Regions from separate parts of the Bacillus sp. KH172YL63 genome, predicted to be linked through region 1. Evidence: a T-box and tRNA genes for the amino acid it is inferred to sense, from the RefSeq annotation. Region 1 holds a T-box; the other regions hold tRNA genes.
The links. A T-box is a leader RNA that pairs with one kind of tRNA and senses whether it is charged. The one in region 1 lies ahead of KH172YL63_RS15835 (valine--tRNA ligase), so its partner is inferred to be a tRNA-Val.
Positions count from the first base shown of each region.

Region 2: it encodes a tRNA-Val, which carries the amino acid that the T-box ahead of KH172YL63_RS15835 (valine--tRNA ligase) is inferred to sense. The anticodon was not compared.
Region 3: it encodes a tRNA-Val, which carries the amino acid that the T-box ahead of KH172YL63_RS15835 (valine--tRNA ligase) is inferred to sense. The anticodon was not compared.

Region 1 covers NZ_AP022842.1:3,081,764-3,091,596, forward strand. Annotated here, with positions in the region: gene KH172YL63_RS15820 (vWA domain-containing protein) at 1-157, opposite strand, end outside; gene KH172YL63_RS15825 (sensor domain-containing diguanylate cyclase) at 691-2,403, opposite strand; gene KH172YL63_RS15830 (bifunctional folylpolyglutamate synthase/dihydrofolate synthase) at 2,499-3,815, opposite strand; gene KH172YL63_RS15835 (valine--tRNA ligase) at 3,941-6,592, opposite strand; T-box leader at 6,663-6,889, opposite strand; gene KH172YL63_RS15840 (hypothetical protein) at 7,054-7,242, shown strand; gene ysxE (spore coat protein YsxE) at 7,280-8,314, opposite strand; gene spoVID (stage VI sporulation protein D) at 8,486-9,676, opposite strand.
Region 2 covers NZ_AP022842.1:978,522-988,354, forward strand. Annotated here, with positions in the region: gene KH172YL63_RS04835 (nucleotidyltransferase-like protein) at 1-46, shown strand, start outside; rRNA gene KH172YL63_RS04840 (16S ribosomal RNA) at 308-1,856, shown strand; rRNA gene KH172YL63_RS04845 (23S ribosomal RNA) at 2,050-4,984, shown strand; rRNA gene rrf (5S ribosomal RNA) at 5,151-5,267, shown strand; tRNA gene KH172YL63_RS04855 (tRNA-Asn) at 5,275-5,349, shown strand; tRNA gene KH172YL63_RS04860 (tRNA-Ser) at 5,356-5,447, shown strand; tRNA gene KH172YL63_RS04865 (tRNA-Glu) at 5,472-5,546, shown strand; tRNA gene KH172YL63_RS04870 (tRNA-Val) at 5,570-5,645, shown strand; tRNA gene KH172YL63_RS04875 (tRNA-Met) at 5,655-5,728, shown strand; tRNA gene KH172YL63_RS04880 (tRNA-Asp) at 5,808-5,884, shown strand; tRNA gene KH172YL63_RS04885 (tRNA-Phe) at 5,927-6,002, shown strand; tRNA gene KH172YL63_RS04890 (tRNA-Thr) at 6,018-6,093, shown strand; tRNA gene KH172YL63_RS04895 (tRNA-Tyr) at 6,111-6,194, shown strand; tRNA gene KH172YL63_RS04900 (tRNA-Trp) at 6,205-6,278, shown strand; tRNA gene KH172YL63_RS04905 (tRNA-His) at 6,290-6,365, shown strand; tRNA gene KH172YL63_RS04910 (tRNA-Gln) at 6,405-6,476, shown strand; tRNA gene KH172YL63_RS04915 (tRNA-Gly) at 6,481-6,555, shown strand; tRNA gene KH172YL63_RS04920 (tRNA-Cys) at 6,563-6,636, shown strand; tRNA gene KH172YL63_RS04925 (tRNA-Leu) at 6,645-6,728, shown strand; tRNA gene KH172YL63_RS04930 (tRNA-Gly) at 6,733-6,806, shown strand; gene KH172YL63_RS04935 (carbohydrate ABC transporter permease) at 7,316-8,257, shown strand; gene KH172YL63_RS04940 (carbohydrate ABC transporter permease) at 8,257-9,084, shown strand; gene KH172YL63_RS04945 (ABC transporter substrate-binding protein) at 9,165-9,833, shown strand, end outside.
Region 3 covers NZ_AP022842.1:3,457,466-3,467,298, forward strand. Annotated here, with positions in the region: gene KH172YL63_RS17655 (glycogen/starch/alpha-glucan phosphorylase) at 1-82, opposite strand, end outside; gene glgA (glycogen synthase GlgA) at 72-1,517, opposite strand; gene KH172YL63_RS17665 (GlgC family sugar phosphate nucleotidyltransferase) at 1,514-2,542, opposite strand; gene KH172YL63_RS17670 (glucose-1-phosphate adenylyltransferase) at 2,582-3,739, opposite strand; partial or broken gene glgB (1,4-alpha-glucan branching enzyme) at 3,729-5,615, opposite strand; tRNA gene KH172YL63_RS17680 (tRNA-Glu) at 6,322-6,393, opposite strand; tRNA gene KH172YL63_RS17685 (tRNA-Ser) at 6,398-6,488, opposite strand; tRNA gene KH172YL63_RS17690 (tRNA-Asn) at 6,494-6,568, opposite strand; tRNA gene KH172YL63_RS17695 (tRNA-Ile) at 6,578-6,654, opposite strand; tRNA gene KH172YL63_RS17700 (tRNA-Gly) at 6,665-6,738, opposite strand; tRNA gene KH172YL63_RS17705 (tRNA-His) at 6,754-6,829, opposite strand; tRNA gene KH172YL63_RS17710 (tRNA-Phe) at 6,852-6,927, opposite strand; tRNA gene KH172YL63_RS17715 (tRNA-Asp) at 6,959-7,035, opposite strand; tRNA gene KH172YL63_RS17720 (tRNA-Met) at 7,122-7,195, opposite strand; tRNA gene KH172YL63_RS17725 (tRNA-Ser) at 7,219-7,311, opposite strand; tRNA gene KH172YL63_RS17730 (tRNA-Ile) at 7,330-7,406, opposite strand; tRNA gene KH172YL63_RS17735 (tRNA-Met) at 7,411-7,487, opposite strand; tRNA gene KH172YL63_RS17740 (tRNA-Ala) at 7,541-7,616, opposite strand; tRNA gene KH172YL63_RS17745 (tRNA-Pro) at 7,625-7,701, opposite strand; tRNA gene KH172YL63_RS17750 (tRNA-Arg) at 7,707-7,783, opposite strand; tRNA gene KH172YL63_RS17755 (tRNA-Leu) at 7,858-7,946, opposite strand; tRNA gene KH172YL63_RS17760 (tRNA-Gly) at 7,952-8,026, opposite strand; tRNA gene KH172YL63_RS17765 (tRNA-Leu) at 8,035-8,119, opposite strand; tRNA gene KH172YL63_RS17770 (tRNA-Lys) at 8,153-8,228, opposite strand; tRNA gene KH172YL63_RS17775 (tRNA-Thr) at 8,242-8,317, opposite strand; tRNA gene KH172YL63_RS17780 (tRNA-Val) at 8,326-8,401, opposite strand; rRNA gene rrf (5S ribosomal RNA) at 8,412-8,528, opposite strand; rRNA gene KH172YL63_RS17790 (23S ribosomal RNA) at 8,695-9,833, opposite strand, start outside.

The DNA of each region.
Region 1 (9,833 bases):
TTGCATTTCCGTCAACCGGCTTGACGATCACTTCCTGGGATGGAGTCACATTGAAGTTCACACTCAAATCTGCATTCCCGGCGGCATATGTAGTGGTTGAATGAAATAATAGTGCAAGAAACAACATTAACAACGGAATTTTTGGCTGAATTCTCATAATATCCCTCATTTTGGTTATCCTATAATGCTTTCATTATATCAATCTTGAAACTATTTTAATAGGACTTACTGCTCAATAACGGAGATTTTTGTCAAATATATTTGCGAATGAACAATCTGGCTCTCCACTTTATATAAAAGGCTGTATTCGTGAACATTGTGGCTTTTAAAAAGCGAGATGCGGTTGATTTCCGCTCCAGATGCTCGCTTTCCGCGGGGATGGCGGTGAGCCTCCTCGGACTGCGTCCTGCGGGGTCTCACCTGTCCATCAGTTCCCGCAGGAGTCGAGCATCTTCCGCTCCAATCAACCATCGAAGATAAAAACCATAAATTCACTGGATTAATTCATCTTCTGAATAGTAGTAATCATCGTCATTCAAATACAATGCCATTGATTCATTGCTATGGCAATTTTTTATTCCAAAGTCTCAAATTATCGGATGCTCACATTAACGTCTACTAATAGCAACAATCTATACGAAAAGAGTCATATAAAAAGGATGTCTACTGCATGAATAGACATCCTTTCTATTATTTTGCGTATTGTGCCACCCGGTTCCGTCCGGCCTGTTTGGCACCGGTGTAGAGGGCCCGGTCGGCGTGGCGGATGAGTGCCATCGTATCGTCTGCGTCTTCAGGCGCGGACGCCACCCCGATGCTTGCGGTGATGCGCACCATCATCTTCCTGTTCGATTCATCCAGGCTGTCATGAAGGGTGAACGGCTGGTTCGCAATCTTGCTTCTGACAAGCTCGGCGATGCACAGTGCTTCCTGCCGTTCGACATCAGGAAGGAGGATGATGAATTCTTCCCCTCCGTATCTTGCTACCGTCCCCTTTTTATCAATCAATGCCAGCAGGCGGTTGGCGAGCTCGATCAGGATTTCATTCCCACTCTGATGACCATAGTTATCATTAATGACTTTAAAATGGTCCAGGTCAAGCATGATGAGTGACAGGCTTTTCCGTTTTCCCGCTTCGAGGTTGTTGAACTCCATGGAAAGAAGATCTTCGAAATAGCGGTAGTTGTAGAGTCCGGTGAGGGCACAGCGTTCACTGTTCCGCTTCGTCCTCTCATGATGCCTTGCATTGGCGATCGCGATCCCGAAATAGGAACAGAGGATATCGACAATCATTAGCTGATACTTTTCGTATGCTTTCTTTTTCGATGAAGCAAGGAGGAGGATCCCCCTCACCTTCTGGCTTCTGACGATCGGTACACATAGTACGCTTTCCACTCCATCCGGCATGTACCCTTCCACGATATCAGACCATTCAGCACGGCATGTGTACATGACGGACTTCCCTGATTCCCAGACGGCACCACTGATTCCTTGATTTTTCCTGAGGGGGAGTAGGTTGTTCGATTTCATCTCTCCGTTTTCGACCCTGCGCAGAAGCACCAGTTCCTCTTCATGGCAATCAAGTATGTACGCATATTCCACCGGAAGGGTTTCGATGATTTTCTCTATGAAAATATCAAGCACTTCCTTCACCTTCAGGCTCTCTGTCAGCTGATGCCCGATTTCTCCCGCCTTCTGAAGATACTCATTGATCTTTTCAGATGAATTATAAAGCTTCAAAGTGATCGAAAGGCTGATGAACGGGATACCGATCAGCAGGGATGCGAAGGCGCCAAGTTGAAAGGTTAAATAATAGAGTGACAGGGATAGCGGGAACATGATCATATTGGCCATGAAATCCCACGCAAAGTCCTTTGTGTAAAAGCGGACATCATGGTTTGCCACGTAATGGTGATACAAAAGCAGCAGAACTTGATTGACCATGATCGATGCGACCTGATAGCCGAGTATCGGAAGGATCAAATCACCGATATCCCTCATTCCGACGTCTCCGCCGAGGATGAAATAAAGAACCCCGCTCACGCATGATACGATGAAAAACATCAGGGAATTAAGCGGAACCCTGTGCCAATCAATCTTTGATACTTTCAGCTTGATGAGCAAAGGGATAATCGAAAATTGCATGAGGATGATCTCAACAAATAGTCCATATTTGATAAAACCGACAAGTGTCACCCATTGAATGAAGAAGATGGTAGACCCGTTGATCACAATGGGCATGAGCGGGATCACAGCAGCAAAAGCAAGGAGGCTGATGAGCTCCAGCTTATTTCCTGCAATATTTTCAGGCGGACAATAGTGATAAGTGATAAATAATCCTGCAGGTACAACCACAAGCCACGCCAGCAAGATATACAGCTGTTTCTTTTTGGATAAGGTCATCTTTATCCCCCATACGTATTCCATTTCAAATTAGTAAAAGTCGTAGTTAAATAGTCACAAGTTTAAGAATATTTTATCAAATACCCTCACTAAAGTCACTTATTATTTCTATAATTTTCAAGATATACAGACAGGAATGGCTTCACTTCTGAAAGAAAATAGAGGGATCCTGTCACGAGCAGCACTTCCTCACTGTGCATTTCCTGAACTTTCTTTTTCAAGTAGTCTTTCCAGTGAGGGACTTTCTCTTTATTTGGATGCGCCGATGCTTCATAAAGTTCTTCCGCTGATGCGACCCTTGGAAACTCAAAGGTCGTGAAAGCGATTTGATCTGCTGCAGCTCCCAATTGCGTGATCATCGGCTTCAGCTCTTTGTCGTGAAGGGCTGAAAAAAGGATCGATACTTTCTTATCTGTAAATCTCTCCCCGATTGTTTTCACCAGCGCCTTCACACCTTCCGGATTGTGAGCACCGTCGATATAGATTTGCGGATCATCCGACAATGCTTCCATCCTCCCTGGCCACGTTGCTTTCATCAAGCCAGACTTCCAGTTCTCCACGTCTGTATCGAATCCTTCTGTTTCCTTCAGGAGCTCAACCACTTTGAGGGCGATCGCCGCATTATTGATCTGGTGCGTCCCCAGCATGGACAGCTCATAAACTTCAGTGCGTACCCGTGAACTGAACTGGAACCGTTCTCCCTTTTCAAGCAGCGCGACCCGCTCTGCTGAAAAAGCATCCCCAAGTTCGAAAAGCTCACTGCCCATTTCGGCCGCTCTTTTTCTGATTACCGACTTCGCTTCCGGCTGATCCACCCCTGAAATGACCGGCACGTTCTTTTTAATGATACCGGCTTTTTCATAAGAGATGTCTTCAAGTGAATTGCCCAGGAACTGCATATGATCAAGCCCGATACTCGTGATGACCGAAACCATCGGTGTGATGACATTCGTCGAATCCAGTCTGCCCCCAAGGCCGACTTCGTAAAGGACGAGATCAACCAAGTTCATTTCAGCAAAATAATAGAAGCTCATGGCCGTAATGATTTCAAATTCAGACGGTCCACCCCATTTAGTGTGTTCCATTGCCTCTGCAATTGGCTTAATCTTTTCAACCAGCTCGGTGAGCGCTTCATCTGAAACAGGTTGCCCATTGACGCTGATTCTCTCATTGAAGCGCTCGAAATAAGGGGAAGTGAACGTCCCCACCGTGTAGCCTGACTCTTCGAGGATATGGCGGACGTAGGTGACGGTTGATCCCTTTCCGTTCGTCCCGCCGATATGGACCGTTCTCAGCTTTTCATGAGGGTTGCCCAGTTCTTTCAATAAATGATTCATCCGCTGAAGGCCAGGCTTGATTCCCAGTCTCAGCCTGGAATGGATCCACTCCACTGCTTGTTCATAGGTTAGCATGTGCTTCACTCCCATTATTATCATGAAAAAAGAGGGCTTTTTCCAGTATGGATCAGGAGATACTGCCTCTCCCGATCCATCCTGAAACCAATAGCCCTCGTCTTACCCTTTATACTCAGCAGGTTTTATACTGATTTTAGTTCTTCAATTCTTGCTTTTACTGTTGCCTGCTTTTCAAGATAATCTTTTTCTTTTGCTTTTTCCTCATCTACTACGTTTTGAGGGGCTTTGCTGACAAATTTCTCGTTGTTCAGCTTGCCTTGAACGCGGGATACTTCCTTCGTCCATTTTTCCAGTTCTTTCTCAAGACGGGCAACTTCTTCCTCAATATTGATCAAGCCTTCTAATGGAAGGAATAAGTCTACTCCGGTCACGACGGCTGTCATCGCTTTTTCAGGCGCTTCTAAATCTGTACCCATTTCAAGCTTCTCAGGATTACAGAATTTCTCGATATACGCCTGGTTTCTTTCGATGATACCGAGCGTACGGGCATCCTTCGCTTTCAACATTAAATTGATCTGCTTGCTCATCGGTGTGTTCACTTCAGAACGTACGTTACGAACCGCGCGGATGATGTCGACAAGAAGCTTCATTTCTTCAGCTGCTTCGTTGTCTGTAAACTCATCTTGAACCGTCGGCCATGCTGCGATCGTAATGGATTCGCCTTCATGCGGCAAGTTCTGCCATATTTCCTCGGTAATAAACGGCATGAATGGGTGAAGAAGTCTCATTGTGTTGTCGAGAACATAAGCAAGAATCGAACGTGTCGTTTTCTTAGCTGCTTCATCCTCTCCATACAGAGGCAGTTTCGCCATTTCAATATACCAGTCACAGAAGTCATCCCAGATGAAGTTGTAAAGAAGTCGGCCCACTTCACCAAACTCATATCGGTCAGCCAAACGAGTCACATTTTCTATCGTTTCATTCAGGCGGGTAAGGATCCACTTGTCGGCAACCGACTTTTCACCTGAAAGATCGATTTCTTCGTATGTCATGCCATCCATATTCATCAGGGCGAATCGGGAAGCGTTCCAGATCTTATTCGCGAAGTTCCAAACAGATTCCACTTTTTCAAATGAGAAGCGAAGATCCTGTCCTGGTGAACTTCCGGTTGTCAGGAAGTAACGGAGGGAATCGGATCCGTACTTTTCGATGACATCCATTGGGTCTACACCGTTTCCTAGTGATTTACTCATCTTACGTCCTTCTGCATCGCGGACCAAACCATGAATGAGAACATCTTTGAATGGTCTTTCTCCGGTGAACTCCAACCCTTGGAAAATCATCCGCGATACCCAGAAGCCAATAATATCGTACCCTGTAACAAGTGTGTTCGTTGGGTAATAACGCTTAAAGTCTTCTGCATCCAGATCAGGCCAGCCCATCGTTGAGAATGGCCATAATGCCGAACTGAACCAGGTATCCAACACGTCTTCTTCCTGGGTCCAATTTTCGATATCTTCAGGTGCATCTTTCCCTACATACATTTCACCAGTTTCATTGTGGTACCATGCAGGGATTCTGTGTCCCCACCAAAGTTGACGGGAGATACACCAGTCACGGGTGTTTTCCATCCAGCGTAGGTAGGATGTTTCAAAACGTTCAGGAACAAAATTAACTTTGTTCTCACCTTCTTGAAGTTTAACCGCTTCTTCTGCCAATGTGTCCATTTTAACGAACCATTGAGTAGAAAGATAAGGCTCAACCACCGCTCCGCTTCGCTCAGAATGTCCAACCGAATGCATATGCTCTTCGATTTTGAAGAGGACGCCTGCGTCTTGAAGGTCCTTCACGATCTGCTTACGGCAGTCAAAACGATCCATGCCGTTATATTTGTCTGCTTTTTCGTTCATCGTCCCGTCTTCGTTCATCACAAGGATGCGTTCCAGGTTATGACGGTTTCCGATTTCAAAGTCATTCGGGTCATGAGCTGGTGTGATTTTCACCGCTCCGGATCCGAATTCCATATCCACATAATCGTCGCCGACGATCGGGATTTCACGGCCAACGATTGGAAGTGTCACGGTCTTTCCGATCAGATGCTTGTAGCGGTCGTCTTCCGGATGTACCGCTACGGCAGTATCTCCGAGCATCGTTTCCGGACGGGTTGTGGCAATTTCGATATGTCCGCTTCCATCAGCCAATGGATATCTCATATGATAGAACGCGCCTTGAACGTCTTTATGGATAACCTCGATGTCAGAAAGGGCCGTCTTCGTTGCAGGGTCCCAGTTGATGATGTATTCGCCGCGGTAGATCAATCCTTTTTTATAAAGGTCGATGAATACCTTCTGAACTGCGTCAGATAATCCTTCGTCAAGCGTAAAGCGCTCACGGCTGTAGTCAAGACCGAGTCCTACCTTCGCCCACTGTGCCCGGATATGCTCTGCATATTCTTCCTTCCACTTCCACGTTTCTTCAACGAACTTTTCACGGCCAAGGTCGTAGCGTGAAATCCCCTGATTGCGGAGTTTTTCGTCCACTTTTGCCTGTGTGGCGATACCTGCGTGGTCCATTCCAGGAAGCCAAAGGACATCATAGCCCTGCATCCGCTTCATTCTTGTCAGGATATCCTGAAGCGCCGTGTCCCAGGCATGACCCAGGTGAAGCTTTCCGGTTACGTTCGGAGGAGGAATGACGATTGTATACGGCTCCTTCTCCTTGTCGTTTGCTGCTTCGAAGTATTTTCCTTCAAGCCACCATTTGTATCTGCCTTGTTCAATCGCATTCGGATCGTATTTCGTCGGCATCGATAATTGTTGATCTTGCGTTTCCATTGAAATTCCTCCTATATCATCGTATGAAATCATACACTTTTCTAAAAAAATAAAAAAATCCCCCGTCCTGTAAAAGGACGAAGGATTCCATTCGCGGTACCACCTTTTTTCTCAGGAGAATACAGCCTCCTGAACGCTCGACTTCCATAACGGCTTCTAACCGGCTTCTACTACTGACATTCATAGAAACAGCTCCCCAGGCGACCTTCCATTGTCTTAACGTAGAAAATCTCTCAGCAAACGATTTTCCTCTCTGAAAGTAAGGATCAATGTACTCTTCCTGTTCATTGCTTTTCGCATATTATTCAGTTACTCATTATAGTATAGGATAAGATAAACTTTCGTCAATCATTATTGGCATTTTTCATGAAAAATATTCAAATCGCCTATACCCGGCACCAATATGTATCGAAATCATAAGATAAAGTAGTGTAAATACCCAGGAAAGTGAGTGGACCACTTTGAAGAAAATCAATCAATATACCCTTCAGAAATGGATGGGAACCGCCCGGTTGATTTGTAAACAGTTCATCATCCCCTTTTCAATTTTTCAAGGAATCAGGACCATTTTGCTCCCTACCACCTTTGATGTGCTCTTATTGACGCTTTTCATCGGCATCGGCCTTGCCATTTATTTCGACTGGATTTAATGGACCGACGAAATGGGGACATTCGTCAGTCCTTTTTTTATTCTCCCTCGGCTGCCTGTGCCTGTTCCTTCTTTTTCTTTTCCATTTCATCGAGACGCATGACGACATATTCTGTATTTTTCAGAAGCCAGTAGTGCCGCTGCAACTTCTTGACCGACTTCCTTTCATTCCTCTTATCCTTCGGTGTATGGAAGTACTTCTCCGCCACTGCGATGACTGAGCTCGGATACGCTAAATAACTCATGAACAGGAGCCGCTCCTCGTTCCGGACGGCAAAATGATGGAAATACGTAGTGAGCCACTCGACACATTCTTCATAATACTTCGGATACGTTTTCAGCGTCCTTGATAAAAAAGGCAGCAGGTCGTGAAACGGCGAGCCGATTTTTGAATTCTCGAAGTTATGGAAATACCCCATCCCCCGGTCATCGAACAGGAAATGCTCCGTCGATACCTTTCCGTGGGTGATGACGGTCCTGACCTTCTCCATTTCCTTCGTTTCTTCGTACCATTCATCCAGCATCTTTCGGGAAAATTTCAAAGCCTGTGACGCATCTTTATAGTACATACAAAAATGCAGCTGAAACGGGGACATATACGTCGTCTTCTCGCAAGCTTCTACATACTCATCAAGGAATTCCTGCTCTTTATCCCACCTCGATGTGAGCAGGTCATAATGGGACTCCCTCTCTTCTTTATCGATCTTGACTTCCTGAGAAGAAAGAGAATGGAGGCGGGCGAGTTCCCTGAACATTTTCTGGTGCTTCTCAAAGCTGTCTTCCCTTTCCTGATTCAAAAGCCATGGCATCACATAGTATAGATCGCCTTCATTCCACACGGCGTACCGTCCATCAAGGGTCGGATAGATGGGGACGATCCGGTTGTAGCCCCGTTGAAAAAGCAGCTGTACATTCCGGACGAAATCCACTCCGTTCTGTGCAGGGAGCTGCTTCACCGCCAGGGTACCCTTGTTGGAGAAAACCTTCGAGATCTTCCCGTAGCTTTCCACAAAATGTGGTTCGACGCCATAAGGCTGCAATACAGGCTTTAATCCATCGAGCGTTTGTACCATTCCTCTCACCTTCTAAGATTTCTATTCTGTTCATCAGTATTCAGGTCATGCCATCCATGCTTCATAACATTCACCCTAAAAAAAACGGGCCAACTCCAATCATCCTGGTGTCAGCCCCGTCTTTTCGTTTATAAAAGAATGTCATCGTCATGCTGACATTGCTTTGACATTTTATCCCTTGAAGACAAATTCGCTTTTCGGGATGTAAAGAACCTGCCCGACGTATACATCCTGGTTGGCCTCAAGCTGATTGACCCTTAACAGCTGAGGGATTGTTAAGTCATACTTCTCAGCGATAAAATCAAGGGTCTCTCCCTCCTGGACGATGCATACACGCAGGGTTGCGCCTTTTTCCTCTTCTTTCCTTGCAAAGAAATCTGTCAGTGAAATCGTTTCATATTTCTTCTTGCCTTTTGTCTTTTTCTTTTCATCCTGCTCTTCGCCGCTTTCTTCCATTTCAGCTGAAGAGGATGAGGAGGATTCTTCTTCCTCCGCTTCCTGGGCCTTAGGCTTCGGCGGAGGGGTATAGACAGCCTTCGGTTCTGCATGCTGCTCTTCAGAAGACTCACTCAGTTCATGTTGAGGCAATTGGAAGACATTTTCTTTCCGGTAGTCGATTTCTTCATACGTATGAGCCGGTTGGGCATCGTATTGGATCTGAACAGGAATTTCGTCCTCCGCTTCCTTAGGCGGCGTCTTCCCTTCCAGGCTGAACGGCCGGTATTCTTCCTCTTCCGCTTCCGATTCCGCCTCTTCTTCTTCAACGGTCGACGTCTCGTCACTTTCAGAGTAGATGCCGTACTCGAACACTTCTTCTCTTTCCTCTTCCGTTTCCACTTCTTCCTCCACTTCTGCTACGGCCGCAGACCTGTACAGTGGCTCGAATTCTTCTTCCCTGCCATACTCGGCCTCAAGGGGCGTATGGGTTTGCTGTTCTCCATATATACCGGTAATCGTCAGATCGGCATTCAATTTCAGGCACGCATTTTCAGGCACATGATAATCAAATGATTCGACGTACACATCAATATCACCGAGGCTTGCAATCCGGTTTTTCGGGATGGTCACATCGACCGGGAAGCGGTGGACAAACTCATACTCCCCTTTCTCCCTCTTTTCCACAGTCTGGACGAACTTCCCGCCCCCTTCGAACCCGTCATCTTCCTCTTCACGTAGAGAGGTTGGCAAATATTCACCAGAGAGGTCAAGGCTGCCCCTAATAAGTACATATTGCTCTTGCTCTTGAATCGTTATATGGGGATCTAAGGAGATGGATAACAGTTCTTCAACTTCCTGTCCTTTTTTAAACCAAATTGATTCTTCCAAAGAAAATCGTAAGCACGATTGTTGTTCGTGTGACAAAGAAATTCCTCCTTTCATGTTCCAAACAAAGAAATAGTAAACAATGCCATTATCACTTTATGAACGCAAAAGGCGGAATATGATAGTTAACGAAAAGTTGTCGCAAGTTTAAGGATGTTATTCAGCTGAGGGTGATGGAACCAAAAAAAGCCGGTCC
Region 2 (9,833 bases), 2.1 Mb from region 1:
GAAAGGGCAGGGCATCTACCACCGCTACTACCGGGTGGCAAAATAATTATAGTAAAATATTAAATTACCGTTGACTTCACTATCAAACCTTGATATATTATTATTTGTCGCTGCTGAACGACAGCAAAGAGCGGTCAGTGGCGACTTAAAAAAACACTTAAAAAGTTGTTGACAATATTACAACGGCTTGATAAGATAATAAAGTCGCTTCAACGAAGCGCTTTCACATTGAACCTTGAAAACTGAACAAAACAAGACAATACGTCAACGTTAATTCTAGATTTATTTTAAAGAGCTATTCAAACTTTTATCGGAGAGTTTGATCCTGGCTCAGGACGAACGCTGGCGGCGTGCCTAATACATGCAAGTCGAGCGGATTGATGGGAGCTTGCTCCCTGATATCAGCGGCGGACGGGTGAGTAACACGTGGGTAACCTGCCTGTAAGATCGGGATAACTCCGGGAAACCGGGGCTAATACCGGATAATTCATTCCCTCGCATGAGGGAATGTTGAAAGGTGGCTTTTAGCTACCACTTACAGATGGACCCGCGGCGCATTAGCTAGTTGGTGAGGTAACGGCTCACCAAGGCGACGATGCGTAGCCGACCTGAGAGGGTGATCGGCCACACTGGGACTGAGACACGGCCCAGACTCCTACGGGAGGCAGCAGTAGGGAATCTTCCGCAATGGACGAAAGTCTGACGGAGCAACGCCGCGTGAGTGATGAAGGTTTTCGGATCGTAAAGCTCTGTTGTTAGGGAAGAACAAGTGCCGTTCGAATAGGGCGGCACCTTGACGGTACCTAACCAGAAAGCCACGGCTAACTACGTGCCAGCAGCCGCGGTAATACGTAGGTGGCAAGCGTTGTCCGGAATTATTGGGCGTAAAGCGCGCGCAGGTGGTTCCTTAAGTCTGATGTGAAAGCCCACGGCTCAACCGTGGAGGGTCATTGGAAACTGGGGAACTTGAGTGCAGAAGAGGAAAGTGGAATTCCAAGTGTAGCGGTGAAATGCGTAGATATTTGGAGGAACACCAGTGGCGAAGGCGACTTTCTGGTCTGTAACTGACACTGAGGCGCGAAAGCGTGGGGAGCAAACAGGATTAGATACCCTGGTAGTCCACGCCGTAAACGATGAGTGCTAAGTGTTAGGGGTTTCCGCCCCTTAGTGCTGCAGCTAACGCATTAAGCACTCCGCCTGGGGAGTACGGTCGCAAGACTGAAACTCAAAGGAATTGACGGGGGCCCGCACAAGCGGTGGAGCATGTGGTTTAATTCGAAGCAACGCGAAGAACCTTACCAGGTCTTGACATCCTCTGACAACCCTAGAGATAGGGCTTTCCCCTTCGGGGGACAGAGTGACAGGTGGTGCATGGTTGTCGTCAGCTCGTGTCGTGAGATGTTGGGTTAAGTCCCGCAACGAGCGCAACCCTTGATCTTAGTTGCCAGCATTCAGTTGGGCACTCTAGGATGACTGCCGGTGACAAACCGGAGGAAGGTGGGGATGACGTCAAATCATCATGCCCCTTATGACCTGGGCTACACGTGCTACAATGGACGGTACAAAGGGCTGCAAGACCGCGAGGTTTAGCCAATCCCATAAAACCGTTCTCAGTTCGGATTGCAGGCTGCAACTCGCCTGCATGAAGCTGGAATCGCTAGTAATCGCGGATCAGCATGCCGCGGTGAATACGTTCCCGGGCCTTGTACACACCGCCCGTCACACCACGAGAGTTTGTAACACCCGAAGTCGGTGAGGTAACCTTTTGGAGCCAGCCGCCTAAGGTGGGACAGATGATTGGGGTGAAGTCGTAACAAGGTAGCCGTATCGGAAGGTGCGGCTGGATCACCTCCCTTCTAAGGAAGATTTAACTAAAACGTTTGACAGTCGAAGTTTTGTTCAGTTTTGATGGTTTAATGATCATCAAAACTTTTTGTCTCTTCTGAGACAGAAATTTGTTCTTTGAAAACTAGATAAAGATAAATTGATAGTCAAGAAATTACCAAGTATCGCCATTTTAGGTTTTAAACCTTATGTAACAACCAATTCGGTTAAGTTATGAAGGGCGCACGGTGGATGCCTTGGCACTAGGAGCCGACGAAGGACGGGACTAACACCGATATGCTTTGGGGAGCTGTAAGTGAGCTTTGATCCAGAGATTTCCGAATGGGGGAACCCATTGTTCGTAATGGAACAATATCCATATTTGAATACATAGAGTATGGAAGGCAGACCCAGGGAACTGAAACATCTAAGTACCTGGAGGAAGAGAAAGCAATTGCGATTCCCTGAGTAGCGGCGAGCGAAACGGGATGTAGCCCAAACCAAGAGGCTTGCCTCTTGGGGTTGTAGGACACTCTATACGGAGTTACAAAGGAATGAAGTAGACGAAGAAGTCTGGAAAGGCTCGTCAAAGAAGGTAACAACCCTGTAGTTGAAACTTCATTCTCTCTTGAGTGGATCCTGAGTACGGCGGAACACGTGAAATTCCGTCGGAATCTGGGAGGACCATCTCCCAAGGCTAAATACTACCTAGTGACCGATAGTGAACCAGTACCGTGAGGGAAAGGTGAAAAGCACCCCGGAAGGGGGAGTGAAATAGAACCTGAAACCGTGTGCCTACAAGTAGTCAGAGCCCGTTAACGGGTGATGGCGTGCCTTTTGTAGAATGAACCGGCGAGTTACGATCCCATGCAAGGTTAAGTTGATAAGACGGAGCCGCAGCGAAAGCGAGTCTGAATAGGGCGATTTGAGTATGTGGTCGTAGACCCGAAACCAGGTGATCTACCCATGTCCAGGATGAAGTTCAGGTAACACTGAATGGAGGTCCGAACCCACGCACGTTGAAAAGTGCGGGGATGAGGTGTGGGTAGCGGAGAAATTCCAATCGAACTTGGAGATAGCTGGTTCTCTCCGAAATAGCTTTAGGGCTAGCCTCATGTGTAAGAGTCTTGGAGGTAGAGCACTGTTTGGACTAGGGGCCCTCATCGGGTTACCGAATTCAGACAAACTCCGAATGCCAAAGACTTATCCATGGGAGTCAGACTGCGAGTGATAAGATCCGTAGTCGAAAGGGAAACAGCCCAGACCACCAGCTAAGGTCCCAAAGTATACGTTAAGTGGAAAAGGATGTGGAGTTGCTTAGACAACCAGGATGTTGGCTTAGAAGCAGCCACCATTTAAAGAGTGCGTAATAGCTCACTGGTCGAGTGACTCTGCGCCGAAAATGTACCGGGGCTAAACGTATCACCGAAGCTGTGGATTGACACCTTTAGGTGTCAGTGGTAGGAGAGCGTTCTAAGGACTGCGAAGCTAGACCGTAAGGACTGGTGGAGTGCTTAGAAGTGAGAATGCCGGTATGAGTAGCGAAAGATGGGTGAGAATCCCATCCACCGAATGCCTAAGGTTTCCTGAGGAAGGCTCGTCCGCTCAGGGTTAGTCAGGACCTAAGTCGAGGCCGATAGGCGTAGACGATGGACAACAGGTTGATATTCCTGTACCACCTCTTTTCCGTTTGAGCAATGGGGGACGCAGGAGGATAAGGTAAGCGCACTGCTGGATATGTGCGTCTAAGCAGTTAGGCTGATGATGAGGCAAATCCCGTCATCGTGAAGGCTGAGCTGTGATAGCGAGCGAATTATAGTAGCGAAGTTCCTGATTCCACACTGCCAAGAAAAGCCTCTAGCGAGGGAAAAGGTGCCTGTACCGCAAACCGACACAGGTAGGCGAGGAGAGAATCCTAAGGTGAGCGAGAGAACTCTCGTTAAGGAACTCGGCAAAATGACCCCGTAACTTCGGGAGAAGGGGTGCTCTGGTAGGGTGCAAGCCCGAGAGAGCCGCAGTGAATAGGCCCAGGCGACTGTTTAGCAAAAACACAGGTCTCTGCGAAGCCGTAAGGCGAAGTATAGGGGCTGACGCCTGCCCGGTGCTGGAAGGTTAAGAGGAGTGCTTAGCGCAAGCGAAGGTGCGAATCGAAGCCCCAGTAAACGGCGGCCGTAACTATAACGGTCCTAAGGTAGCGAAATTCCTTGTCGGGTAAGTTCCGACCCGCACGAAAGGCGTAACGATCTGGGCACTGTCTCAACGAGAGACTCGGTGAAATTATAGTACCTGTGAAGATGCAGGTTACCCGCGACAGGACGGAAAGACCCCGTGGAGCTTTACTGTAGCCTGATATTGAATTTTGGTACAGCTTGTACAGGATAGGTAGGAGCCTTGGAAACCGGAGCGCCAGCTTCGGTGGAGGCATCGGTGGGATACTACCCTGGCTGTATTGAAATTCTAACCCGCGCCCCTTATCGGGGTGGGAGACAGTGTCAGGTGGGCAGTTTGACTGGGGCGGTCGCCTCCTAAAGAGTAACGGAGGCGCCCAAAGGTTCCCTCAGAATGGTTGGAAATCATTCGCAGAGTGTAAAGGCACAAGGGAGCTTGACTGCGAGACCTACAAGTCGAGCAGGGACGAAAGTCGGGCTTAGTGATCCGGTGGTTCCGCATGGAAGGGCCATCGCTCAACGGATAAAAGCTACCCCGGGGATAACAGGCTTATCTCCCCCAAGAGTCCACATCGACGGGGAGGTTTGGCACCTCGATGTCGGCTCATCGCATCCTGGGGCTGTAGTCGGTCCCAAGGGTTGGGCTGTTCGCCCATTAAAGCGGTACGCGAGCTGGGTTCAGAACGTCGTGAGACAGTTCGGTCCCTATCCGTCGTGGGCGCAGGAAATTTGAGAGGAGCTGTCCTTAGTACGAGAGGACCGGGATGGACGCACCGCTGGTGTACCAGTTGTCTTGCCAAAGGCATCGCTGGGTAGCTATGTGCGGAAGGGATAAGTGCTGAAAGCATCTAAGCATGAAGCCCCCTCGAGATGAGATTTCCCATCACGTAAGTGAGTAAGATCCCTAGAAGATGACTAGGTAGATAGGTCAGAGATGGAAGCATGGCGACATGTGGAGTTGACTGATACTAATCGATCGAGGACTTAACCACAAAGAGTCATATTTATATGAACAATCGGCTGATATTCGGCTTTCTTGACATCAATTCTTTATCTAGTTTTCAGGGAATAAATTTTATGCGAAAGTATAAAAAAACCTTGAAAAATATCATATAAACGATATAATAGTACTTGTCCTCAAAAAAGGACATACAATAGTCTGGTGACTATGGCGAAGAGGTCACACCCGTTCCCATGCCGAACACGGAAGTTAAGCTCTTCAGCGCCGATGGTAGTTGGGGGATCTCCCCCTGTGAGAGTAGGACGTCGCCAGGCATATCGTTCCGCAGTAGCTCAGTGGTAGAGCTATCGGCTGTTAACCGATCGGTCGCAAGTTCGAATCTTGCCTGCGGAGCCATTTTATGGAGAGCTGTCCGAGTGGCCGAAGGAGCACGATTGGAAATCGTGTAGACGGTTAACGCTGTCTCAAGGGTTCAAATCCCTTGCTCTCCGCCATAACATTTCCATAAAGATAAATATGGCCCATTGGTCAAGCGGTTAAGACACCGCCCTTTCACGGCGGTAACACGGGTTCGAATCCCGTATGGGTCACCATTTTTATAAATGATATACATACTGGAGGATTAGCTCAGCTGGGAGAGCATCTGCCTTACAAGCAGAGGGTCGGCGGTTCGATCCCGTCATCCTCCACCATTTTATCGACGCGGGGTGGAGCAGTTCGGTAGCTCGTCGGGCTCATAACCCGAAGGTCGCAGGTTCAAATCCTGTCCCCGCAATACCATTTTTGATTCAGTAGGAGATTTTCCTTGATGAGTCACCTATGGATAGTTATTTTTGCTGGCGCAAAAAAACTCTGGTCCGGTAGTTCAGTTGGTTAGAATGCCTGCCTGTCACGCAGGAGGTCGCGGGTTCGAGTCCCGTCCGGACCGCCATTTTCTTTTAAAGCATAATGGCTGATTTGATTTAAATATTATGGCTCAGTAGCTCAGTTGGTAGAGCAATGGACTGAAAATCCATGTGTCGGCGGTTCGATTCCGTCCTGAGCCACCATTTGTTTCACTGGATGCCGGTGTAGCTCAACTGGTAGAGCAACTGACTTGTAATCAGTAGGTTGGGGGTTCAAGTCCTCTTGCCGGCACCATCCGAGTGATCTCATATGGAGGGGTAGCGAAGTGGCTAAACGCGGCGGACTGTAAATCCGCTCCTTCGGGTTCGGCAGTTCGAATCTGCCCCCCTCCACCATTTTTTTTATAGGGGTATAGTTTAAAGGTAGAACGAAGGTCTCCAAAACCTTTGGTGTGGGTTCGATTCCTACTACCCCTGCCAATTTTATTATGGCGATTGTGGCGAAGTGGTTAACGCACCTGATTGTGGTTCAGGCATTCGTGGGTTCGATTCCCATCAGTCGCCCCATTAAAGTCACATTTTCAATTCAGTGACATATACTAACAGTGGGCTATAGCCAAGCGGTAAGGCATCGCACTTTGACTGCGACATGCGTTGGTTCGAATCCAGCTAGCCCAGTAGTGCGGAAGTAGTTCAGTGGTAGAACACCACCTTGCCAAGGTGGGGGTCGCGGGTTCGAATCCCGTCTTCCGCTCCAATCATATGGCGGCATAGCCAAGTGGTAAGGCATGGGTCTGCAAAACCCTGATCACCGGTTCAAATCCGGTTGCCGCCTCCATATGTAATGCCGGTGTGGCGGAATTGGCAGACGCGCACGACTCAAAATCGTGTTCCTCTGGAGTGCCGGTTCGATCCCGGCCACCGGTACCACATCGCGGGTGTAGTTTAGTGGTAAAACCTCAGCCTTCCAAGCTGATGATGAGGGTTCGATTCCCTTCACCCGCTCCAACTTACATACGACAGGCTTTCTCATTATGAGGAAGCTTTTTTTGTTGTTTATTAAATAGATAGCGGTGGGGATTTAGAGCGGGATCGAGCGTGTTAGCTTTAAAATGGCGCTCATTTATCTTCAATACTGGGATTATATGTTCAAAGTGACTGTGTATATATTTCATCTCTGGCTTATACCTTCAAAATACCCGTCTTGAGAGTTAATCCGGAGCACATATTTTCAAAACACTTCAACTTATTTTCAAATCTGTGATTTTATTTTCAAAAATGCCCCCCTTATTTTCAATTCCACGATTTTATTTTCAAAAGTGCTGCCCAACGCTTCACACCCCACTCGTGCCACCATGAGTTGCTTAATCAAGCATCTTATTTACCCCCATCACCACAACCTAAAACCTATCTAGTCAAAATAGTGCACCTTCTTCGTCAATTGAGTCTCCCTTAATGAGAAAGCGCTGCCATTATAATGTAAGAAAGCGATTACATATTTAGGGGTGGTGATACGGGTGGAAACGAAGATTCAGACTGGAGCAGTAAGCACAGATGCTCAATTAAAGGCTGTGACGAAGAAGAAGTTTAAGTATAAGGGCTTGCTGACGTATGCTGCCTTTGTAGGACCGGCACTTTTGTTTTTCTTAGTGATACAGATCTTGCCTTTCTTGATGGGGGTCTATTATTCTTTTACTTCATGGAATGGTGTCAGCTCGGTTGTCGAGTGGGTTGGATTTGATAACTACAAGAAGATATTCACGGACGATAAGACTTTCTTTAATTCATTTATGTTCACGACGAAGTTTATGTTTGCAGCTGTGATCATCAGTAACTTGATCGGATTTGGGTTTGCGCTGCTTCTGAATGCAGCGTTGAAGACGCGGAACATTCTGCGTACGGTGTTTTTCATTCCAAACGTTATTGGCGGATTGCTGCTTGGGTTCATCTGGCAGTTCATCTTCGTTAAAGGGTTCGCGTCTCTTGGCAATATGACGGATATCGGATTCTTTAAAATGCCGTGGCTGGGTGATGAAACGACGGCTTTCTGGGGGATTGTCATCGTATTTGCATGGCAGATCTCAGGTTACATGATGGTCATCTATGTGGCAGCTCTGCAAGGGGTGGATAATTCACTGTTAGAAGCAGCGAAGATGGATGGTGCATCCAATTGGACGCTTTTGACCAAGATCATCATCCCATTGATTCTGCCGGCATTTACGATTTGTTTCTTCCTGACGATTTCAATGGCCTTTAAAATATTCGATCTGAATATTTCCCTGACAGGCGGAGGGCCTTTCAATTCTACACAATCTGTTGCGATCAATATTTATCAGGAAGCATTCCAGAATAACCGCTATGGTCTTGGAACAGCAAAATCAATTCTGTTCTTTGTGGTAGTGGCCGTGTTTACGACGATTCAGGTCATGATAACGAAGAAGAAAGAGGTTGAGGCATAATGGGCAATCGCTATACGAAGACAACATTTGTATTAGAGATCATCGGGATTGTGATCGGGCTCATTTTCCTTATCCCTTTCTACTTCGTATTGATCAACTCTGTGAAGCCTTTCGCTGCCATCTTGATCGATGCGGCGGCCTGGCCGAAGGAATTTGTGTTTTCTAACTATGCGAAGGTGTGGGAAGTCATCAATTTCCCCCGTGCCTTCTGGAACTCCCTTGTCATCACGGTGTTCAGTAACATTGGCCTGGTGATCATCAGTTCGATGGCAGCCTGGAAAATGGTCCGTACACCAGGGAAATTCAGCAAGATCCTGTTTGTAGTATTTGTTTCTGCAATGGTCATCCCGTTCCAGACGGTGATGATTCCACTGATGAAGGTCGGAGGGACGCTTGGACTTACGAACAGCATTCCCGGATTGATTATCATGTACTTCGGTTTCGGGGTACCGCTGTCCTTGTTCTTGTATCACGGATTTGTGAAAACAGTTCCGATTGAAATTGAAGAATCAGCAATGATCGATGGATGCAGTCAGTTTGGTGTGTTTTGGAGAATCGTGTTCCCGTTATTGAAACCGATTACGGTGACAGTCATCATTCTGAATACACTGTGGATCTGGAATGACTACCTGCTGCCACTTCTTGTGTTACAGGATGCGGAACTGCGTACGATCCCGCTTGCAGCAAGTTCATTCTTTGCACAGTATACGAAACAGTGGGATATGGGTCTTGCGGCGCTGGTGCTCGGCATTACGCCAATCATCATATTCTTCCTATTCTTACAGAAGCATATCATCAAAGGAATTGCTTCAGGTTCCATCAAGTAGATAGTAAATTTCTGTCACGATGCTATCATTGAAACAGAAATTTATATAAAATATTTTATATCAGGGAGGTCAAACCATTTATGAAACGTATTTTGTTACTTTGTATGTCTTTAGTATTGGTGTTTGGAATCATTGCAGGTTGTTCATCTAAAGATAAGTCAAACAGTTCTGGTGGAGAGTCAGGATCAGGTGATGATGTTGTCACACTTAATTTCTTCCAATTCAAGGTAGAGATTGCTGATCAATTGCAAGAAATGATCAACGAATTCGAAGCTGAACATCCGAATATCAAGGTCAAGCTTGAAACAGTTGGTGGAGGTGCCGATTACGGTGCAGCACTGAAAGCGAAATTCGCTTCTGGGGAAGAGCCTGATATTTTCAACAATGGTGGTTTCAAAGAGCTAGAGCTTTGGAAAGAGAAGCTTGCTGATCTTTCAGGTGAGCCTTGGGTTGAGCATGTTCTTCCTATCGGTAAAGTTCCGATGACAGATGAAGACGGTAAGCTGTATGGTATGCCTGTCAACCTTGAAGGATATGGATTTGTTTACAACAAAGATTTATTCGAAAAAGCAGGAATCACTGAGGCTCCTGCAACGATTGATGAGTTAAAAGATGCTGCGAAGAAACTTGAAGCAAAGAAAATCACTCCGTTCTCAGCTGGTTACGGTGAGTGGTGGGTAATCGGTCAGCATTTACTGAACATTCCTTTTGCTCAACAGGAAGATCCTGAAGCGTTCATCGCCGGTCTA
Region 3 (9,833 bases), 380 kb from region 1:
TGGACTCGGGGAACGTCTTACCGTACATCATTTCAAGCTTTTTCAGGAACATCTCCTTGAATTCAATCGGATCAGAAAACATGGCTTTCACTCCTCAATACCAAGTCAGCATATAATTGATTATATTTGAAAGCTGATTGAGCCCAACTATAATCCTTATTCATGGCGGTCCGTACAATATGATTCCATGTTTCCGGGTCATTGTGATAGATCGACAGGGCTCTTCGATAGGTGAAAAGCATGTCGTGGGCATTGAAGTTCTTGAAAGAGAAACCATTCCCGGTTTTCGTCTCTTCATTATAAGACTCCACCGTGTCGTTCAGTCCACCTGTCTCCCTGACCAGAGGAAGTGCACCATAACGCATCGCAATGAGCTGCCCCAATCCGCACGGCTCAAATTTGGAAGGCATGAGGAATAAGTCACTGGCGGAATAAATCTCCTTTGCGAGGTCTTCATTAAAGCCGATCTGCACCCTCACTTTTTCTGGATATGTCCACTCCATCTCCCTGAAGAATTGTTCGAACTCCCAATCCCCTGTTCCAAGAAGGACAAACTGAACATTCTCCTGAAGTATTTCATGAAAGACTCCCCTTACTAATTCCAATCCTTTCTGGCTTGTTAACCTTGAAATGATTGATACAAGGGGGATTCCTTCATTCTCCTCAAGCCCCAGCCTTTTTTGCAGGTGACACTTCGCCTGCTTCTTCCCATTGAGATTTCCGCTGAAGTAAGGGAATTGTCCATCATCAGGATTATACATTTCATCATCGATCCCATTCAGGATACCGGTCAATTGATGATAACGCTGACCAAGGATATCATGAAGCTTTTCCCCGTAATAAGGGGTCAGGATTTCCTCCTTGTATGTAGGGCTTACCGTGGTGACGAAATCAGAGGAAATCAGTGCCCCCTTCATAAAGTTCATGTTTCCGTAAAATTCCAGGTATTCATGATGAAAATATTTATCATGAATGCCTAAAAGGTCTGTCATGACCTGTTTAGGATAGATCCCCTGGAACTGGAGATTATGAATGGTGAATATGCTCCGGATGAACGAATACCCTGGTCTCTCCTGATACTCTGTACGGAGCAGGAAAGGGATCATCCCTGTATGCCAGTCATGGCAGTGGATCACATCCGGATAGAAATCAAGGACGGCGATCCCTTCCAATACCGCTCTTGTAAAAAAGGCAAAACGCTCTCCATCATCAAAATAACCGTATAAACGGTCCCGTTTGAAATAATATTCATTGTCCACAAAGTAATACGTGACGCCATGTTCACTGTATTCTTCGATTCCACAATACTGGCTGCGCCAGCCGACCGAGACGAAGAACTCTTTCTTCTTCTTCATCTTTGAGCGGTATTCTTGGGAGATCCCGCCGTACTTTGGCAGGATCACCCTGACATCCGTCCCGAGACTCCTTAATTCCTTTGGCAAAGCCCCGGCTACATCCGCCAAGCCGCCGGATTTAACGAAAGGGACACACTCAGATACTACAAATAAAACCTTCACGAATTCATCAGCGCTCCTTGAATCATCCCTTTACGAATGACGATTGGATTGTTTGGATCTCCGATAAGCTTTACACCATCTTCCACTTTCACGTCTTTATCCAAGATCACATTCTCTAGTACACAGTTATCTCCAATTTGACTCTTTTGCATAATGATGCTGTTGAAAATCGCTGTATTTTTGCCGACTTTCACGGCACGGAACACTGTGGAATTGCGCACTTCCCCTTCAATGAAGCATCCATTGGCAATAATGCTGTTCTTGACGCTTGCTGCAGAAGTATACCGAGTCGGCGGCTCATCCTTCACTTTCGTATAAACCGGGGAATCTTTCTTGAACAGCTCTTTCCAATAAGATAAATTCAGGAGCTTCATACTGGCTTCATAGTACTCTTCAATACAATCAATCGTCTGGACGAATCCGTCATGCTCATAACCACAAACCTTTAGCCCGTTATCCATGTCATTCACAACATCTTGCATGCACGTATAGCGGGACTCCCTGCGCTCCTTGATCAAATCAATCAGCGTGGAGGTCTTGACCAAATACATTTCCATCGATTTACCTTTATGTCGCATTTCAGTGATATCACATCCGATTCGCACATGTCGCTCAAGCACCGGCTGAAAATCGATATTCGCCAATGTATAACAGTTGCTGATCAATGCGTACTCCTGGGTGCTCCGGTTGAAGTAGTCGAGATGATGGGCGAAATGATTGAATGACCCCACACCCTCTTCATTTGCTTCAAGTCCAGGTGCCGGGAAGAAAAACAGCCCATCACGCTTCCGGTTCAGATCCCAGTTCTTCCCCGAGCCGAGATGGTCCATAAGGGAACGATACTGAAACTTCGGAAAAATGGCCACCGAACCGATATCAGAATTCACCATATTCGACAGAACAAAGTCGATCAAACGGTATCTCCCTGCAATCGGCAAAGCCGCTAATGAACGATGTAATAATAGATCTTCCAACGACTCGTAATAACTCGTAGCATCAATAACACCAAGCATTGTATTTTTCAAGATATTTCCTCCTCTTATGTTGTGATAATGATATTCGCCTCAGACTTTTTCTTGTTCCAACAATGTTTCTATGAATGATTCAGTCACAAGAATGATTTCATCAGATCCCTCTTCCGGCATGATGCACAGCCCGCTTGGAACTTTCACATTGGATGGTACTATGGCTTGCTCGATATATGCGTTTTCTCCGATGACAGCGTCAGGCATGATCACGGAACGAACGACATGTGCTCCCTTTTTCACCGTCGTCCCCTGGAACAGGACAGATTTACGGATGGTCCCTTCGATCGTACATCCTTCATTGACAAGCGATCCCTCGACCAATGCATCTTCTGCGATATATTGAGGAGGCTCATTCGGATTCACTGAATACACCCTCCAGTCATGATCGAACAGATTCAGCTCGTTTTCCTCATCAATCAAATCCATATTCGCGTCCCATAAGCTCTTCACTGTGCCGACATCCTTCCAGTAACCCTGGAACGGGTAAGCCATCAGCTTCTTCTTCTCATCAAGCAAGAGCGGGATGACATCCTTTCCAAAGTCATGGCTTGAGTCAGGGTTCCGTTCATCCATCTCCAAGTAATCTTTAAGCACCGAATAGTTAAAGATGTAAATGCCCATTGACGCCAGATTACTTTTTGGAAAAGCAGGTTTTTCTTCGAATTCCGTGACCCTCATATCATCATTCGTGTTCATCAGGCCGAAACGGCTCGCTTCATCCCAGCCCACTTCAATGACAGAAATCGAGACGTCTGCTTTTTTCTCGATATGATAATCAAGCATTTTGCTGTAGTCCATCTTGTAAATATGGTCACCGGACAGAATCAATACGTACTCAGGATCATACTGCTCAAGGTAATTCATATTTTGATAGATGGCACTTGCCGTCCCCGTATACCAGCGCATTTCGGATGATTCAGCATAAGGCGGCAGCACCGTCACCCCGCCGTGTTTCCGGTCAAGATCCCACGCGCTTCCGATCCCGATATAAGAATTTAATACGAGTGGCTGGTACTGGGTGAGGACACCAACTGTATCAATCCCTGAATTTGTACAATTGCTCAGGGTGAAATCAATAATCCTGTACTTTCCTCCGAATGGTACAGCCGGCTTCGCCAGGCTTTTGGTCAAAGAACTCAATCGACTCCCTTTTCCACCTGCTAATAACATGGCCACGCATCTACCTTTTGCCATCTTTCCTTCTCCCCTTCCAATCGTTTGGTTTTAAATAAACGGCTGCATATGGTGGAATCGTCATTTCCACATAGCCTTCCCTTCCGTGGTATCCCTCTTTATGCACAGTGAGCGGCAGCGGATTCACCTGATGGGAACCGCCAAATCGCTCATCATCACTGTTCCAGATTTCCTCGTACTCCGCTGCGTTGTTCACCCCTACTTTATACTGGTGATACACGTTCGGACTGAAATTGCAGATGATCACCAGATGATCCCCTTCTTCGCCCCCATAACGGATGAAAGAAAAAATCTGCTGTGCTGCATTATTGACATCCACCCACTCAAATCCCTCAGAGCGATGGTCCATTTGGAATAACGGTGCAGCACCATTATATAAATGCAGAAGTTCTTTGAAATATGAATTGAATTTATGATGAAATTCGTAATCCATCAAATGCCAATCCAGTTCTTCCAGGTCCTTCCACTCAGAGAAAGGTGCCAACTCGCTCCCCATGAACAAAAGCTTCTTCCCTGGATGGGCGAACATATAACTCAGCAGCAGACGATATTGTGCGAATTTCTGCCAATAATCACCCGGCATCTTATTTAACAACGACTTCTTCCCATGTACCACTTCATCATGGGAGAAAGGAAGGACATAATTCTCTGAATAGGCATACAACAGCGAAAAGGTAATCAGCGAATGTACATGCCTTCTTTCAGAGGGTTCGGTTTCCATATATTTAAGGACGTCATTCATCCATCCCATGTTCCACTTATAATTAAATCCCAGGCCTCCATAATGGACAGGTGATGTCACCTGCGGCCAGTCTGTTGAATCCTCTGCCATCATCAGGATGGAAGGATCATACTCAAACACTGCCGTATTCAATTTCTTCAAGAATTGGATGGCACCGTCATTCGGAGCCGTCTGTCCCTGATTCGCCCAGTAAATGATATTGGCAACAGCATCGATCCGGAACCCATCAATATGATACATTTCCATCCAAAAGCGGGCATTGGATATGAGGAAACTCCTGACTTCCCCTTTTCCAAGGTCAAAATTCGCCGTCCCCCACGTATAATTCTCACGATCCCGTTCTTCTCCGTACTCATAAGCAAATGAACCGTCAAATTCATACAGGCCGTGTGCATCCTTACAAAAGTGCCCCGGGACCCAGTCAAGGATCACCCCGATGGAATGTAGGTGACACTCATTCACAAAGGCCATCAGCTCATGTGGAGAACCGTACCTGCTTGTAGGAGAGTAATAACCGGTCCCCTGATACCCCCAGGACCTGTCAAAAGGATGCTCTGTGACCGGGAGAAGCTCTATATGGGTAAAGCCATGCGCCTTTACATGAGGAATCAATTGCTGAGCCAATTCCTTGTAGGAAAGAAACTTGCCTGCTTTCTTCTTCCATGTGCCTAAATGCACTTCATAGATCGACATCGGCCTATCGTAGACCGCTTGCGAGGCCCTTTCTTCAAGCCACTTCTCATCTTCCCAGGCGAATCCCTGGAGGTCGTACACGACACTTGCGGTTCGCGGGCGCTTCTCAGAGGCAAACCCATATGGATCCGCCTTTAATTTCTTGGTGCCATAAGGAGTCGTGATTTCATATTTATACGTTTCTCCCGTCAAATCCCCCTGTATACGGGCCGTCCATATCCCTTGGTCATTGCGGCGTCTAAGTTCATACCCGACACCATTCCAATCGTTAAACGAACCCACTACTGTAACCTGTCTAGCTTTCGGTGCCCAAACGCAAAATTCTGTATGAGTGCCTGTAGCATCCCTCACTACATGTGCCCCCATAAACTGATAGGCCTGCTGCATACTTCCCTCATGAAATAAATAAACATCATAATCTGTTATGGTCATTGCGTTCATCAACTCACCTACACTTTTTCAATCTACATACTACTTTCTTTTAACATCAGTAAAATCCTTTAACTAATCGTCGCTCAATTACGACAATTTACTACACTCCTTACGTTAACTTCGGCATAATTGGATATTAATGACAAATGATAAGGTTTACATTTTGATTTAGCAGTAAAAACAGAGGAAATCGATAGCGAAGTTTGTCGAAAGTTTTTTCACTTAAAATGAAATTAATAAGAGAGGATATAGAGAAATACTTGAAGTTTGAATCAAATGGGTTCAATAGGATAGGTAGTGGAGTTGTCGAACGGTGGAAGGTGAATGGGTAAATCAAGTTTTTGTACAAGGACTAAATAACAGATGATGTAAACCAAATAGTAGACAATTTCTTAAATTTCAGGAGAGTGTGATAGAGAAGGAGGGATCACAGCATACGTCTTTACAAGGAGAAGCTGTTCGGAGTTGAAGCGCTGCATGTGCCGGAGAGAAGATGAGAGATTTTGGACGGCTTCAGAAAGCATTGATTTTTCAAATATGCGGGAGGGCTATTTTCCCGGGGATGTAGATGGCTGGCCGGTTTGCTCGCTTGAGCCCTGCCGACAGAGGAGGAATGTATGACTTGAAATTTTTATCAACGCAAGGCTGGATGAAAGCAGCTGAAGGTTTATAAACAAAATAAAAAAGACTATCATGATGATAGTCTTTTTTAATATGACCCATACGGGATTCGAACCCGTGTTACCGCCGTGAAAGGGCGGTGTCTTAACCGCTTGACCAATGGGCCAAGATGGCGGAGAAGGAGGGATTTGAACCCTCGCGCCAGTTGCCCGACCTACACCCTTAGCAGGGGCGCCTCTTCAGCCACTTGAGTACTTCCCCGTAATTGGCTCCGCAGGCAAGATTCGAACTTGCGACCGATCGGTTAACAGCCGATAGCTCTACCACTGAGCTACTGCGGAATAATATGATGGTGGGCCTAAGTGGACTCGAACCACCGACCTCACGCTTATCAGGCGTGCGCTCTAACCAGCTGAGCTATAGGCCCATAAAATAATTGGAGCGGGTGAAGGGAATCGAACCCTCATCATCAGCTTGGAAGGCTGAGGTTTTACCACTAAACTACACCCGCAAAAGAATGAAAATATGGGGCGACTGATGGGAATCGAACCCACGAATGCCTGAACCACAATCAGGTGCGTTAACCACTTCGCCACAATCGCCATAATATTCACAAACAAAAAATGGTGGCTCAGGACGGAATCGAACCGCCGACACATGGATTTTCAGTCCATTGCTCTACCAACTGAGCTACTGAGCCATATTATTCTAAATATTTTAAAAAAAACAAATGGCGGTCCGGACGGGACTCGAACCCGCGACCTCCTGCGTGACAGGCAGGCATTCTAACCAACTGAACTACCGGACCAGAGTTTTTTTGCGTCAGCAAAAATAACTTTCATTACTTTACGTCAGCAAAATATGGTTCATTACCTTGCGTTAGCAAAAATGGTATTGCGGGGACAGGATTTGAACCTGCGACCTTCGGGTTATGAGCCCGACGAGCTACCGAACTGCTCCACCCCGCGACGTTAAGAATATAATTTAAAAATGGAGGAGGAAGGGGGATTCGAACCCCCGCGGGCTGTTACACCCCTGTCGGTTTTCAAGACCGATCCCTTCAGCCGGACTTGGGTATTCCTCCGTATTGAAAAATGGTACTTGGTGGACCTTGTAGGACTCGAACCTACGACCGGACGGTTATGAGCCGTCTGCTCTAACCAACTGAGCTAAAGGTCCCTATTGGTAGCGGCGGAGGGGATCGAACCCCCGACCTCACGGGTATGAACCGTACGCTCTAGCCAGCTGAGCTACACCGCCAAGAAACAAGCTATGTTGAAGTATGAAAGTTTCGTTACTGTCGTAAAAAAACTTGGTGGAGCCTAGCGGGATCGAACCGCTGACCTCCTGCGTGCAAAGCAGGCGCTCTCCCAGCTGAGCTAAGGCCCCATATGAAGTGGTCGGGAAGACAGGATTCGAACCTGCGACCCCTTGGTCCCAAACCAAGTGCTCTACCAAGCTGAGCTACTTCCCGAAATATGGCGCGCCCGAGAGGAGTCGAACCCCTAACCTTTTGATCCGTAGTCAAACGCTCTATCCAATTGAGCTACGGGCGCAAGATGTAAATATTGTTGTTTTTTTACTTTTTAAAGCACCTTATGGAAAGATAATTTGCTTGCGCAAAAATCTATGGTGCCGAGGACCGGAATCGAACCGGTACGGTAGTCACCTACCGCAGGATTTTAAGTCCTGTGCGTCTGCCAGTTCCGCCACCCCGGCTAGTATGGAGCGGAAGACGGGATTCGAACCCGCGACCCCCACCTTGGCAAGGTGGTGTTCTACCACTGAACTACTTCCGCAAAACAAATGGTGCGGGTGAAGGGACTTGAACCCCCACGCCTCGCGGCGCCAGATCCTAAGTCTGGTGCGTCTGCCAATTCCGCCACACCCGCAAATTGTAAGTCATTGAACTTACATGATAAAAATGGTGAGCCATGAAGGATTCGAACCTTCGACCCTCTGATTAAAAGTCAGATGCTCTACCAACTGAGCTAATGGCTCTCAAAAAACCAAATGGTGCCGGCAAGAGGACTTGAACCCCCAACCTACTGATTACAAGTCAGTTGCTCTACCAGTTGAGCTACACCGGCAAGTGTAATGGTGGAGGATGACGGGATCGAACCGCCGACCCTCTGCTTGTAAGGCAGATGCTCTCCCAGCTGAGCTAATCCTCCATTATATATAGCCTGGCGACGTCCTACTCTCACAGGGGGAGATCCCCCAACTACCATCGGCGCTGAAGAGCTTAACTTCCGTGTTCGGCATGGGAACGGGTGTGACCTCTTCGCCATAATCACCAGACTATTGTTTATCCTTTAAAAGGACAAGTTCTATTATATCGTGTTGATATAATTTTTCAAGGCTTTTTTTATACTTTCGCATAAAATTTATTCCCTGAAAACTAGATAAAGAATTGATGTCAAGAAAGCCGAATATCAGCCTGTTGTTCATATAAATATGACTCTTTGTGGTTAAGTCCTCGATCGATTAGTATCAGTCAACTCCACATGTCGCCATGCTTCCATCTCTGACCTATCTACCTAGTCATCTTCTAGGGATCTTACTCACTTACGTGATGGGAAATCTCATCTCGAGGGGGCTTCATGCTTAGATGCTTTCAGCACTTATCCCTTCCGCACATAGCTACCCAGCGATGCCTTTGGCAAGACAACTGGTACACCAGCGGTGCGTCCATCCCGGTCCTCTCGTACTAAGGACAGCTCCTCTCAAATTTCCTGCGCCCACGACGGATAGGGGACCGAACTGTCTCACGACGTTCTGAACCCAGCTCGCGTACCGCTTTAATGGGCGAACAGCCCAACCCTTGGGACCGACTACAGCCCCAGGATGCGATGAGCCGACATCGAGGTGCCAAACCTCCCCGTCGATGTGGACTCTTGGGGGAGATAAGCCTGTTATCCCCGGGGTAGCTTTTATCCGTTGAGCGATGGCCCTTCCATGCGGAACCACCGGATCACTAAGCCCGACTTTCGTCCCTGCTCGACTTGTAGGTCTCGCAGTCAAGCTCCCTTGTGCCTTTACACTCTGCGAATGATTTCCAACCATTCTGAGGGAACCTTTGGGCGCCTCCGTTACTCTTTAGGAGGCGACCGCCCCAGTCAAACTACCCACCTGACACTGTCTCCCACCCCGATAAGGGGCGCGGGTTAGAATTTCAATACAGCCAGGGTAGTATCCCACCGATGCCTCCACCGAAGCTGGCGCTCCGGTTTCCAAGGCTCCTACCTATCCTGTACAAGCTGTACCAAAATTCAATATCAGGCTACAGTAAAGCTCCACGGGGTCTTTCCGTCCTGTCGCGGGTAACCTGCATCTTCACAGGTACTATAATTTCACCGAGTCTCTCGTTGAGACAGTGCCCAGATCGTTACGCCTTTCGTGCGGGTCGGAACTTACCCGACAAGGAATTTCGCTACCTTAGGACCGTTATAGTTACGGCCGCCGTTTACTGGGGCTTCGATTCGCACCTTCGCTTGCGCTAAGCACTCCTCTTAACCTTCCAGCACCGGGCAGGCGTCAGCCCCTATACTTCGCCTTACGGCTTCGCAGAGACCTGTGTTTTTGCTAAACAGTCGCCTGGGCCTA